One region of the Exiguobacterium sp. s78 genome, then DNA from elsewhere that is predicted to be linked to it. Evidence: riboswitches for the same ligand, from Rfam matches in the RefSeq annotation. Region 1 holds a riboswitch; each other region holds the start of a gene.

Evidence for each region. A riboswitch is a leader RNA that binds a small molecule or an ion and turns the genes downstream of it on or off. The one in region 1 is predicted to bind S-adenosylmethionine.
Region 2: linked by a shared signal. The riboswitch ahead of KNQ18_RS01275 (methionine ABC transporter ATP-binding protein) and the one ahead of KNQ18_RS13450 (amino acid permease) in region 1 are both predicted to bind S-adenosylmethionine.
Region 3: linked by a shared signal. The riboswitch ahead of msrA (peptide-methionine (S)-S-oxide reductase MsrA) and the one ahead of KNQ18_RS13450 (amino acid permease) in region 1 are both predicted to bind S-adenosylmethionine.
Region 4: linked by a shared signal. The riboswitch ahead of metK (methionine adenosyltransferase) and the one ahead of KNQ18_RS13450 (amino acid permease) in region 1 are both predicted to bind S-adenosylmethionine.

What each region holds. Positions count from the first base shown of each region.
Region 1 covers NZ_JACSNB010000003.1:71,053-74,195, reverse strand. The annotation lists gene mmuM (homocysteine S-methyltransferase) at 1-281, opposite strand, end outside; gene KNQ18_RS13450 (amino acid permease) at 256-1,659, opposite strand; SAM riboswitch class I at 1,737-1,838, opposite strand; gene KNQ18_RS13445 (polysaccharide pyruvyl transferase family protein) at 1,947-3,143, opposite strand, start outside.
Region 2 covers NZ_JACSNB010000001.1:260,358-263,500, forward strand. The annotation lists gene KNQ18_RS01265 (MetQ/NlpA family ABC transporter substrate-binding protein) at 1-240, opposite strand, end outside; gene KNQ18_RS01270 (methionine ABC transporter permease) at 268-933, opposite strand; gene KNQ18_RS01275 (methionine ABC transporter ATP-binding protein) at 923-1,936, opposite strand; SAM riboswitch class I at 2,021-2,126, opposite strand; gene KNQ18_RS01280 (aminotransferase class I/II-fold pyridoxal phosphate-dependent enzyme) at 2,189-3,143, opposite strand, start outside.
Region 3 covers NZ_JACSNB010000002.1:294,874-298,016, forward strand. The annotation lists gene KNQ18_RS12905 (MFS transporter) at 1-248, opposite strand, end outside; gene KNQ18_RS12910 (winged helix-turn-helix domain-containing protein) at 263-862, opposite strand; gene msrA (peptide-methionine (S)-S-oxide reductase MsrA) at 1,093-1,623, opposite strand; SAM riboswitch class I at 1,718-1,821, opposite strand; gene KNQ18_RS12920 (M20 metallopeptidase family protein) at 1,884-3,062, opposite strand; gene KNQ18_RS12925 (putative quinol monooxygenase) at 3,140-3,143, shown strand, end outside.
Region 4 covers NZ_JACSNB010000001.1:512,878-516,020, forward strand. The annotation lists gene pckA (phosphoenolpyruvate carboxykinase (ATP)) at 1-1,372, opposite strand, end outside; SAM riboswitch class I at 1,607-1,733, shown strand; gene metK (methionine adenosyltransferase) at 1,862-3,070, shown strand.

The DNA of each region.
Region 1 (3,143 bases):
CGAATCAGCGCCTTTGCTTCCTCTGTCGTGATATGACGTTGCTTGAATCCTTCGATACTTGCTTGATAGCTTGAAGTGATCGCGACATCGGCACCTACTTCAAAGTAGTCACGATGGACGTGTTCGATCTGTTCTGGTGCTTCGATTAAGAGACGTGCTGACCAAAGCGGATCGTTCAGGTCGAATCCCTTCTGTTCAAGTTCGGTTGCAAGGGCACCATCTAAAATAAGAAAGGGAACTTCCTGTAATCGTTGATCAACTGGATTTTTGATTCGGGACATCTTCAACACTCCGTTTCTGAGAAGAATTCGTGAACGCATGAACGATATAACAGATCACGATGAATGGAATACCACAATACAAGGCAATTCGTTGTGTCGGATCAAATCCGATACCAATCAGAGAAATCAAACAAACGACGAAAGCGGCGATCGGTACAAATGGAAAGAGTGGTGTGCGATAGACCAATTCGTCGACCGTATGCCCTTCACGGAGGAATTGTTTCCGGAAACGATACTGGGCAACGCTGATACTCATCCAAACGACGACGACAGCGAGACCGGAAATCGAGACGAGCGCGATATAGACACTTCCTGCTGCATAGATGCTAGACAGCAAGGCAAGTCCTCCGCCAAGCATGCTGAACAATACGGCTCGAAGTGGAACCCCACTTGGCGTCACCTGGGCGAAGAAGCGTGGAATCATGCGTTCGTTCGCAAGCGACCAGAGCATCCGAGAGGCGGCGTAAAGTCCAGAATTCGCTGCCGACAAGATCGCTGTCAAAATGACGAAGTTCATCACGTCTGCCGCATACGGAATTCCGATCCGTTCAAACACGGCGACGAACGGACTTTCGAGTACACCTTTCCCATCCGTTGGTAATAAGACGGCTAACACGATGATCGTACCGACGAAAAAGAGGACGAGTCGCAAAATTGTCGTCCGGATCGCAAGCGGAATCGTCCGTTTCGGATCGACTGCTTCACCCGCTGCGACACCGATTAGTTCCGTTCCCGAGTAAGCAAAGTTCACGGCAAGCATCGTCATGAAGATGACGAAAGCGCCATTTGGGAACAACCCGCCTTCGGTTAACGAAGAAAAGAATGGAGCCGGGCTACCATCTTGCAGTGGAATGAAGCCGACGATTGCTCCCGCACCGAGTAAAATGAAAGCAATGATCGTCACGACCTTAATGGCGGAAAACCAAAACTCGACTTCAGCAAACACACGAACCTTCAAGACGTTGATACCAAGGATCATCGCAGCGAACAATGCGCTGAACACCCATACAGGAATCGACGGGAACCAACGTTGCATTAAAATGCCTGCTGCCGTGAATTCTGAACCAAGGGCGACCGTCCACGTCAGCCAGTAGAGCCAGGCCACTGTATAACCGGTGCCGGGCCCGATGTACTTCGTTGCGTATTTATGGAATGATCCGGTTTCCGGCATGTGCACGGCGAGTTCACCGAGACTTAACATGACTAAGTAAACGACGACGGCCCCAATCAAATACGATAAAATCGTTCCGACACGTCCTGCTTGTTCCAACGTATAACCTGTACTTAAAAATAATCCGGTTCCAATGACACCACCTAACGACAGCATGATCAAATGACGTGATTCCATCTTGCGTCGAAATGCTCCGCTCGTTTTCATGAATCCATTTCCTCCTCATTCCACCTATTTCAAACAAAAAACGCATCCTCACGGATGCGTCGGTCGACAATTCGGAAATCTTATCGATCGGGTGCAGCACCCGCAGGAATTAGCACAGTATCTTTCGACCTGTTGCTGAGGTTTCATAGGGCCAGTCCCTCCACCTCTCTGGATAAGTATGTAATTGTTCATAACCCTATCAAGTCTTTTTCAAATTGTCAACACAATTCAGAATACTTCTATCAAAAAAACATTCCGCATCGTATCGATCCGGAATGTTTAAAGGGTTACTTTTTAGCGAATAAATCCGCTGTTTTCAAGGCTGCACGAACCGCTTTCCGGTTCAATGTTCCTTGCTGATGCTTCATTTTCTTCGTTTGGGCAGCCAGTTGCGCTTTGAGTGCCGCAATCTCTTGATCCTTTTGAGCCGTTCCTGTTTGTTTCTGCAATGCTTTGATTTTCTTATCTTTTTCAGCTAATTGTGCTTTTGTTTGTTTTTGCGCATCCGCAATCTTCTTCTCTTGTTCCGGGAAGAACCGTTCAAAACGAGCGACTGCTTCCTCAAGACTTACGCCAGAAATCGGCTGGACTGGTGGGAGCAACTCGGTTTGCGCCATTTGACGGTCAAACGGTACATTCTCAGGATAGTTCGTCTCTTGATAAATATGCTCAAGATTGTTCACGTTCAAGAAGTCAACGAAGTTGTCGAAGTTACGCGCTTGAACACGTGCCGGACTTTGGAAGTCAGCATTTGCTACGACGTCGGATAATTGTGTATCCGCTTTGATGTCGTTCGCCCAAATGTGCGTCAACTGATGGTAATCCGTCAATTCGCGCATCCGTGCATCTTTTGGAATGAGGATACTCGGCGTACCCGCAAGTGTCGCTGTGATGTTTCCGTGTAAACGAGCTCCAAAACTGAGGTCTGCTTGACCGATAAAATCAAACCATGTCTGTGCGTTCAAGAAGAAACGAACCCGATCGTTCATATAAGCAGGATCCGACATCTTCACCGGATAGTTCGTCACTGAAAGATCTGCGATCGGGTGCGTCCCTGTATACGTCAACTTCAGTTCCTTCATCCACTGTGGAATGAAGTAGTGATTCGGATACTCTTCCATCCCGCGCGTAATGAAATCAAGAACGTTTTGTGGTGCCAAACGTGACGAGTTGACCGTAATCATCGACTCAGGTGTGATGTTCGTTTCACGGATGTGCAAATCACGACCGAACGCGTACATCGAAGGACATCCGATAACGCGATGATCAATCCCTTCGCGGAAACCAAGACGTGTTAAGTATTTCGACGTGATCTCCCCGCGAAGACCTAGCATGCTCGAGCGCTCGAGAACGGCACTGACGAACGCTTTGACATCTTCATCGAATGGGAATCCACCATCTAAGTCTGGTTCAAACGGTGCACGTAACCCTACACCGATGACGACGACTGGAATTTTTAATTTTTTGATGAGACGTGTATATTT
Region 2 (3,143 bases), on a different contig from region 1:
GTTCCCGCTACCGAGGACGATATTCGGTTGGATGTAATCGCTGAACTCGACGATTTCGACTTTATAGCCTTTCTTTTCGAGTTGTGGCTGGATCGCTTGTTTGACCATGTCGCTATACGGACCACTCGTCGCACCAATCTTGATCGTCTTGTCTTTTTCATCAGCACTGCTGTCTCCACATCCCGCGAGGACTCCTGCACCAAGTAAGGCTGTTGCTAAAAAGGCATATCGTTTTTTCATGATTCCACTCTCCCTTTGTATGTATGATTAGCGTTTATCTGTTTTTCGCGCCAGTTGATTGCCAAGTGCTTGAATACTTTGAACGATGACGATGAGCACGACGATCGTCACGATCATGATGAGATTATCGTAGCGATAGTAACCGAAACGGATCGCGAGGTCACCGACACCACCGCCGCCGACGATACCAGCCATCGCTGAGAAGCCGATTAAGCTGATCGTCGTTAATGTGATGCCCTGAATGATGCCAGGGAGTGCTTCCGGTAAGAGGACACTGACGATGATCCGCAAGGGTTTCGCCCCACATGCTTCTGCTGCTTCAATCAAACCAGGCGGAATCTCGCGGAGTGATGTTTCGACAAGGCGCGCGAGAAACGGAATCGCTGCGACACTAAGGCTGACGGACGCTGCCGTCGGACCGATCGTATTGTCGAGTAAGAACTTCGTTAATGGAATGAGGGCAACCAGCAAGATGATGAACGGTAGCGACCGGACGATGTTGACGACGAAGTCAAGAACACGGCGGACGGCAAGGTTTTGAAAAAATAATCCCCGGTCGGTGACGAACAAGAGAATTCCGAGCGGAATCCCGACGACCAATGCGAAAGCAAGTGAAATACCAACCATCCATGCTGTCTCGCCGAGTGCCTTCAAGAGCTCCGGTAACATCGTTTGAATACGATCAAGCCACATCCTGAATCACCTCGAGTGCGTGAAGTTCCGTCGCGAGCCAGTCAAGGGCAGGAGCGATTTGATCGGATGATCCCGTCAAGCTGACAATCAGGACACCGAAGGCGACGTCTTGAATGTAGTCGACCTTGCCGTGCAAGATGCTGACTGAGATATCGTAACGGCGGATCGCTTCTGATAACGTACTTTCACCGGTCTTCTCGCCTGTGAACTGCAAGCGGATGATCTTACCTGGGGTTGCCTGTAAGATGCGTTCCGGCAATTCGATTTGTAATGCCGTATCGACATAATGTTGCGTCACCGGATGCTTAGCTTGACTGAACAAGTCATAGGTTGAGGCGACTTCGACGACTTCACCTTGCGACATGACCGCGACGCGATGGCAAATCTGTTTGACGACATCAATCTCATGCGTGATGAGGACGATCGTCAATCCGAGTCGTTCATTCAAATCCTTCAGCAGTTCAAGAATCTGTAGTGTCGTAACGGGATCAAGAGCGGATGTCGCTTCATCACATAACAAGACGGTCGGATTGTTTGCGAGTGCCCGGGCAATCCCGACGCGCTGTTTCTGCCCACCGCTTAATTGACTCGGGAAGTTCGTCTCAAATCCTTCAAGTCCGACGAGCGAGACGAGTTCGCGAATTCGCTCCGGGAAATCTGCACGTTTGACGCCAGCGGCCTTGAGTGCAAAAGCGATGTTATCCGCGACGTTGCGTGACTGGATCAATTGGAAATGCTGAAAGATCATTCCTGTCCGCAAGCGAAGTTGACGTAAATCTGCTTTTGACATCCCGCCGAGCGAGACACCGTCGACCTTGACGGTTCCTTGTGTTGGATGCTCGAGCCCGTTGATCAGGCGAAGCAACGTACTTTTACCGGCACCAGACTCACCGATGATTCCGAAGATTTCTCCTTTTTGGATCGTCAAATCGACATCCCGTAATGCAAAAATCGGGGTCCGGTCTCGAACGAACCGTTTTGTAATGTGTTTGAATTCAATCATCCGCTCATCTCCTCATACAAAAAAAGTCGCTTTTTCCTAGTAGCAGAGCAACCAGAAAAAAGCGACGAAAGTGTAAGATTTCGTAACTTATCTCTCAGAATGAAAATCATTCTGTAGGATGTGGCACCGTTCCTTACAGGTGGTTGCCGGACGTCGTTGGGCCTAATCCCTCGGTCGCTCTCGATAAGTAGTTATGCTGTTGGGATTTACTTTAACGGAAATGATTCCCATCTGTCAAATGTTTTTTCAGAATTATTCCGCAACAGGTGTCCGGAACAGGTTGAGCGTTCCGATTCGATCGACGGCTTCTTCTAGACGTTCGACGTCAGCAATCAAGCTAATCCGGACGTAGCCTTCACCGTATTCGCCGAAAAATGATCCCGGGGTCACGGCGACGTGTGCTTCGTCAAGTAGATGATCGGTGAAGCTTTGGGACGTGTAACCTTCTGGAACAGGAAGCCAGACGAAGAAGGAACCGCCTGGGCGTGGACCACTCCAACCAATCGCATCGAGTTTTGCGAACAACGCATCGCGTCGTGTTTCATACAAGCTACTTAACTCACGGACGCACGTTTGGTCACTCGTGAGGGCAACGGTCGCCGCATGCTGAATCGGTGTGAAGGCACTGACGTAGAGATGTTCTTGGTATGTTTCGATGCTTGAGATGACGGACGGATTTCCGATCGCGAAGGCAATCCGGAAGCCGGACATGTTGAAGCGTTTTGAGAGTGAGAATAGCTCGATCCCGACGTCTTTTGCCCCTTCCGTCTGCAGGAAGCTTCGCGTCGGACCATCGAAACTGATGCCGCCGTATGCTAAGTCATGGACGACACAGATATCATGGGCATCGGCGAAAGCGACTGTCTGTTCGAAGGCTTCTGCCGTCGCGGTCGCACCCGTCGGATTACTCGGGTAGTTGAGGAACAACATCCGGGCACGCTCGACGTCCGTCGTATCAAGTAAGTCGTAATCCGGTAAGAAGTTATTTTTCTCAAGTAACGGAAGCGTGATCGGGAATGCGCCAGCAAGTGCTGCGCCAGACAGGTAATCCGGGTATCCTGGATCCGGAACGATGACACCTTCTCCAGGGTTGACGATCGTCTGCGGTAAGGCGACGATGCCGGCTTTACTGCCGAGGAGAATTGCGACTTCCGTTGCCGGATCGATTGTGACACCGAATTCAGTCGCATAAAAGCGCGCGACGGCT
Region 3 (3,143 bases), on a different contig from region 1:
ATCGTCGAACGTTTATAGCGATCGGATAAGACGCCACCGAATAACATGAGAAAAATACGGGGTAACAAGGTGGCCATGAGGACGAATCCAAGATATGACGCCTGGTTTAGCGTATGGATGACATACCATTGTTCAACAAACAGATAGGTTGATAGGGAGAGGGCAGAGCACATACCGGACCCCCATAAAAATAAAAAAGATCGATTTTTAAACAGCGATTGTTGCGTATCCATTTCAATAGGCAGCATGTGGCACCTCCGGTTTAGACGTCGTCATTCTCAAATAGTGGTTCATCAATTGCAAAGGCAGTCGTCATGATATAGAAGTGTTTTTTATCTTTTTTGTCTAGTGAAGGGGACCGTGTGAACTCGTCCAATAGAGCACGATATTTTGTAGCAAACTGCCGAAAATCGGCTTCAGACATCGCCAGTTCCTTTTGAAGTGATAAGCTCATCCAGTCCTCGATGTTCGAAGATGAAGGAGAAAAAGTAGCTGTCGGAGCCGTAAGAACGCGTGTCTTTGCCCGGTCTAGTACCTCAAGATACGACTGCCGGGTCGCTTCATTCGTCTCGACGAAGTTCAGTAGATGATCGGCAGGAATGTATCCTCGAGCAATCGCTTGATAGTATTTCAATAGATTGCCGCCCTGTTCTTCCGTACGGACGAGACGAATCAAGTCATGCTTTTCAAGTTCCCGTACGTGATAGAGGACCTTCGCGCGGGATAACGTCAGCAAGTGGGCTAACTGATGTACCGTGTGTGGTTTTTCGACGAGAAACATGAGGATTTTTGTTCGTAACGGATCACTGATCACTTTTAACTGTTCATAGTTCTCTAACATGTGAATCGCTTTTTGTTCCATGCACTGATCTCCTTTTTAACCGGTTAATTTTTATTAACCGTAAAACAAAAGGCTTATTTTGTAAACGATTACAAATTTATGTAAGGGTGTTGGTAAAGAAGACATCATTTTTTTACATACAAAAAAAACTGATTCCACGACATCTCGATCATCCTCCACTTTTTACTGAAAGTAGGGTAAGAACGAGATGTTTGAAATCAGTTTCAGCTACTGTATATGGTTCGAAGTGATTAGACCGTCGTCGTATCTTTCCATTCCTGCTCGATGAAAGCATCGCGACCAGAAGCAGCACGATCTTTTTTATAGTGTTCTGGATTTTTCTTATGGAAGTCTTGATGGTACTCTTCCGCCGGATAAAATTCAGAAGCGGCATCGATCCGCGTCACGATCGGTTGTTTGAAACGATTGCTTGCAGCAAGGGCGTCACGGGAAGCGATCGCTGCTTCGTGCTGTGCATCCGTATGATAGAAGATCGCTGGTGCGTACTGCGTGCCGCGATCTTGGAATTGACCTTCTGCATCCGTCGGATCCGTTTGTGGCCAGTAGAGTTCGAGCAGACGCTCGTACGGGAACAGGCTCGGATCAAACGTGATTTGGACGACTTCGAGATGTCCCGTCGTTCCTGTTTTGACTTGCTCGTATGTCGGATTGTCGACGTGTCCGCCCATGTAACCTGATACGATTCCCTCGATTCCTGGTAATTCTTCAAACGGTGTCACCATGCACCAAAAACATCCACCTGCAAATGTTGCTTTTTCCATCTGTCTCTTCCTCTCCGTGGGAAATCCCCATTGTATGTCTGACAGCGAGAAAACGAAAACGACTCCTTCGCTTGGTTGCAAAAGGAGTCGCCGCTTTTTATCAACCAAAGCTTTCGCTTTGCTGGTCGTAGCACCTTGCTATGCGCAGGTTGCTGGGACGTCATCGATCCAGATCTCTCGGTCCACTCTTGATAAGGGTATATGAAGTTGATGTCATTCGTTATCATTGTTGTGATGATACCATTCACACAGAAATAAAGTCAATCCTTAGGTTTTAAGGCACGTAAAACCGTCGCTCCGAGTGTCTTCGCACCAATCAACAACGCCTGTTCGTTGATTTCGTACTGCGGATGATGCTGTGGATAGTTGACGCGACCGTCCGTATATCCGGAGCCAGTGAAGAAATAACTTCCCGGGACATGTGTTAGATAATGCGCGAAGTCATCCGCAGCCATCATTGGTGTGAGTGCCCGGACGGATGCTTCCGGTAAGAAAGAAGCGGCTTCCTGAACAAGTTTTGTCTCGTCCGGATGATTCCAGAGCGCCGGGTAACCCGTCGTGAAGTCGATTGAATAGGTAGCACCGATGCCGGCACATGTCGTTTTGGCGACAAGATCGACTTCTTGCCGGAGCTGATGCCGCAATGTCTCATTGAACGTCCGAATTTCACCGACGATGCGTGCTTCACCCGTGACGATGTTCGGCGCCGTTCCCGCATGGAAAGAACCAATTGCAAGAACTGCCGGCTCGAACGGGTCGACCCGTCGACTAACGAGATGCTGTAAGTTACAGACGAGCTGCGCTCCAGCGACGAGCGCATCTTTTGTTTTATGTGGTGCTTGGGCATGCCCGCCTTGACCATGAACGATGATTTCGAATTCGTCGATCGCACATAATGTATGTCCTTCCCGAAACCCAATCGTACCAACCGGTAAATCATTTTCGAGATGTGTCGCAAAAATCGCATCGACACCTTCGAGGACACCGGCTTCAATCATTTGGACGGCTCCACCGGGAAAGACCTCTTCACCATGCTGGTGAATGATTCGAATCGTTCCTTGCAATTGATCACGTAACGGATAGAGCGTAGCAGCCAGGGCCATCACCATTGCCGTGTGACCATCATGCCCGCAAGCATGCATGACACCGGGATGGATCGACCGGAAGGCAAGCGTCGTCTCTTCTTGAAGTGGTAAAGCATCGAAATCTGCACGGACCGCAATCGTCGGACCAGGCTGTTTGCCTTCGATCGTCGCGACGACACCACGACCTCCGACGGCTGTTTGATAAGGGATGCCCTGCTCCGCGTAAAAGTTTGCAATTCGTTCTGGTGTGCGGACTTCCTGGAAAGAGAGTTCCGGATGTCGATGAAAATCACGACGTAACGCGATCATCGTCGGTTCGAATTGTTCAAGTGCTTCAAAAAGTTGAGTTTGCATCTTCAAGCTCCTTTGACGTGTGTCTTTTCGTGAAAATGGGTACAGATACAGGTAATCACGAAAGGGGATAATGAAACATGG
Region 4 (3,143 bases), on a different contig from region 1:
CTTCTGTTGGAATCGTTGCGAGTGTGCCGTTGACGGCAGCATTGACCATCGTCCGTGTATACGATAGCTTCATACGACTACCTGTTCCGTAAGCACCACCTGTCCAGCCTGTGTTGACGAGATAAACAGTGACACCATGACGATCAATCAATTCGCCGAGCATCGTCGCATATTTTTCAGGCATCAGTGGAAGGAACGGTGAACCGAAGCATGTTGAGAATGTTGCTTCCGGTTCCGTGACACCGCGTTCTGTTCCGGCGAGTTTTGATGTATATCCTGATAGGAAGTGATACATCGCTTGTTCTTTCGTCAATTTACTGATCGGAGGCAAAACACCGTACGCATCGGCCGTCAAGAAGACGATCGTCTTCGGATGACCAGCACGTGAAGGAACAGCGATATTATCAATCGCTGTGATCGGATAAGCAGCACGCGTATTTTCCGTCAACGATGTGTCATCGTAATCAGGGTGACGGGCTTCGTCGAGCACGACGTTTTCAAGGACGGTTCCGAAACGGATCGCGTCAAAGATTTGCGGTTCTTTTTCGCGTGATAAGTTAACGGTCTTTGCATAACATCCACCTTCGATGTTGAAGACACCGTCGTGCGACCAACCATGCTCATCGTCTCCGATCAATTGACGGCTATCGTCTGCTGAGAGGGTGGTCTTACCAGTACCGGATAGACCGAAGAACAAGGCGACGTCGCCTTCGTGTCCGACGTTTGCCGAGCAGTGCATCGAAAGGACATTTTCTTGTGGCAAGAGGTAATTCATGACGGAAAAGATGGATTTTTTGATTTCGCCCGCATATTCGGTTCCACCGATCAAGACGATCCGGTGTTCGAATGACATGGCGATGAACGTCTCGGAGTTCGTTCCGTCAACGGCAGGATCTGCTTTGAAATGTGGCGCGTAGACGACCGTGAACGGTTCGAAGGCAGCCACTTCAGGATACTCGCGTAAAAAGAGTTGTTTGGCAAACAGGTTATGCCAAGCATATTGTGTGAGCACACGGACCGGAAGGGTGAAGTGCGTATCTGCCCCAGCAGCAGCTTCTGTGTAATAGAGCTGATCGGCTTCGTTCATGTAACGAAGAACCTTTTGCAACAATTGTTCAAATTTGTCTCCATCCATCGGTTGGTTGACATGACCCCAATCAATGTGAGACTCGCAGGAAGAATCACGGACGATGAACTTATCTTTTGGTGAACGACCTGTAAATTTCCCCGTTTCTACAGATAATGCGCCGTTCTCAGCAAGGACACCTTCTTCGTTTCGAATCGCATGTTCGACTAGTTCAGCAACAGATAGTTGTTTGAACACATGCTCTTTCTTGAGTAGTTCTTCGATATTCAGGACCGTCATCGGCATCCTGACCCCACCTTTCCCCTACGTTGGTTTTGGCTCACTGTATTTAGTATGACACATTTATTATATATGACATACTAAAGAGAGAGCAATCATTTTCTGATGCTGATTTCTATTTATCTGGAAACGCTTTCAGCATTAACAGTTTAACATCTCTTTCAAAAAGTTTCGACTAGAATTTGAAACCTTGCTTGACAGAGTAGGTACAACTTTATATCATGTAATTCGTAACGGATACTCTTATTCTGAGCAGGTGGAGGGAACAAGGCCCGAAGAAACCCGGCAACCGTCCTACATTAATTCACATATTAATGAGGGAAAAGGTGCTCTCCTGAAGCGAAGTAAACACTTCGAACGATAAGAGGGTAAAGGAAGAACGCACAACCTTTCCCTGACCATTTTTTGGACTTGGAAAGGTTTTTTTCATTTTACCGTCCCACTCAACTAGGGGAAATGAGTACACCGTCAAATTCTTTTTTGGGAGGGTCATACATGACAAACCTTAATCGCCGACTATTCACGTCGGAGTCAGTCACTGAAGGTCATCCAGATAAAATCTGTGACCAAATTTCGGATTCAATTCTTGATGCAATCCTCGCAGCGGATCCAAACGCACGTGTTGCAGCAGAAACTTCTGTTACAACAGGTCTCGTTCTCGTTGCAGGTGAGATCACGACATCCACTTACGTCGACATTCCAAAAGTCGTTCGTGAAACAATTCGTGAAATCGGCTACACACGCGCGAAATACGGTTTCGACGCGGACACATGTGCTGTATTGACATCAATCGATGAGCAATCAGCAGACATCGCTCTTGGTGTCGACCAAGCACTTGAAGCACGTGAAGGTAGCATGTCTGATGCAGAAATCGATGCAATCGGTGCAGGAGACCAAGGTCTCATGTTCGGTTATGCAACGAAAGAAACACCAGAACTCATGCCACTTCCAATCTCGCTTTCACACCGTCTCGCACGCCGTTTGGCAGAAGTGCGTAAAAACGGTCAACTCGACTACCTTCGTCCGGACGGAAAAACACAAGTCACGGTCGAATACAACGAGAACAACGAGCCGGTTCGTGTCGATACGATCGTCATCTCGACACAACACGCAGAAGAAGTCACGCTTGAGCAAATCCAAGCTGATTTGAAAGAACACGTCATCACACCGGTCATCCCGGCTGAATACATCGACGCAGCAACGAAATTCTTCATCAACCCAACTGGTCGTTTCGTCATCGGCGGACCACAAGGAGATGCTGGATTGACTGGTCGTAAGATCATCGTTGATACGTATGGTGGATACGCACGCCACGGCGGTGGAGCATTCTCAGGTAAAGATCCAACAAAAGTCGACCGTTCAGCTGCATACGCAGCACGTTATGTCGCGAAGAACCTCGTTGCTGCAGGTCTTGCAGACAAAGCAGAAGTTCAACTCGCATACGCAATCGGTGTCGCGCACCCGGTATCAATCGCGGTTGATACATTCGGTACAGGAAAACTTCCTGAAGCACAACTCGTTGAATTGGTTGCTGAAAACTTCGATCTTCGTCCGGCTGGAATCATCAACATGCTTGATCTCCGTCGTCCGATTTATCGTCAAACAGCTGCATACGGTCACTTCGGTCGTACAGATGTTGAGCTTCCATGGGAGCAAACAGATAAAGCAGCAGTTCTTGAAGAACAAGCAAAACGTTTCGTATAATCAAAAAGTCCGAAAACCCTACGCGGGTTTTCGGACTTTTTTGTTTCCGTGGAACTTTGCAGGAAACGAATGT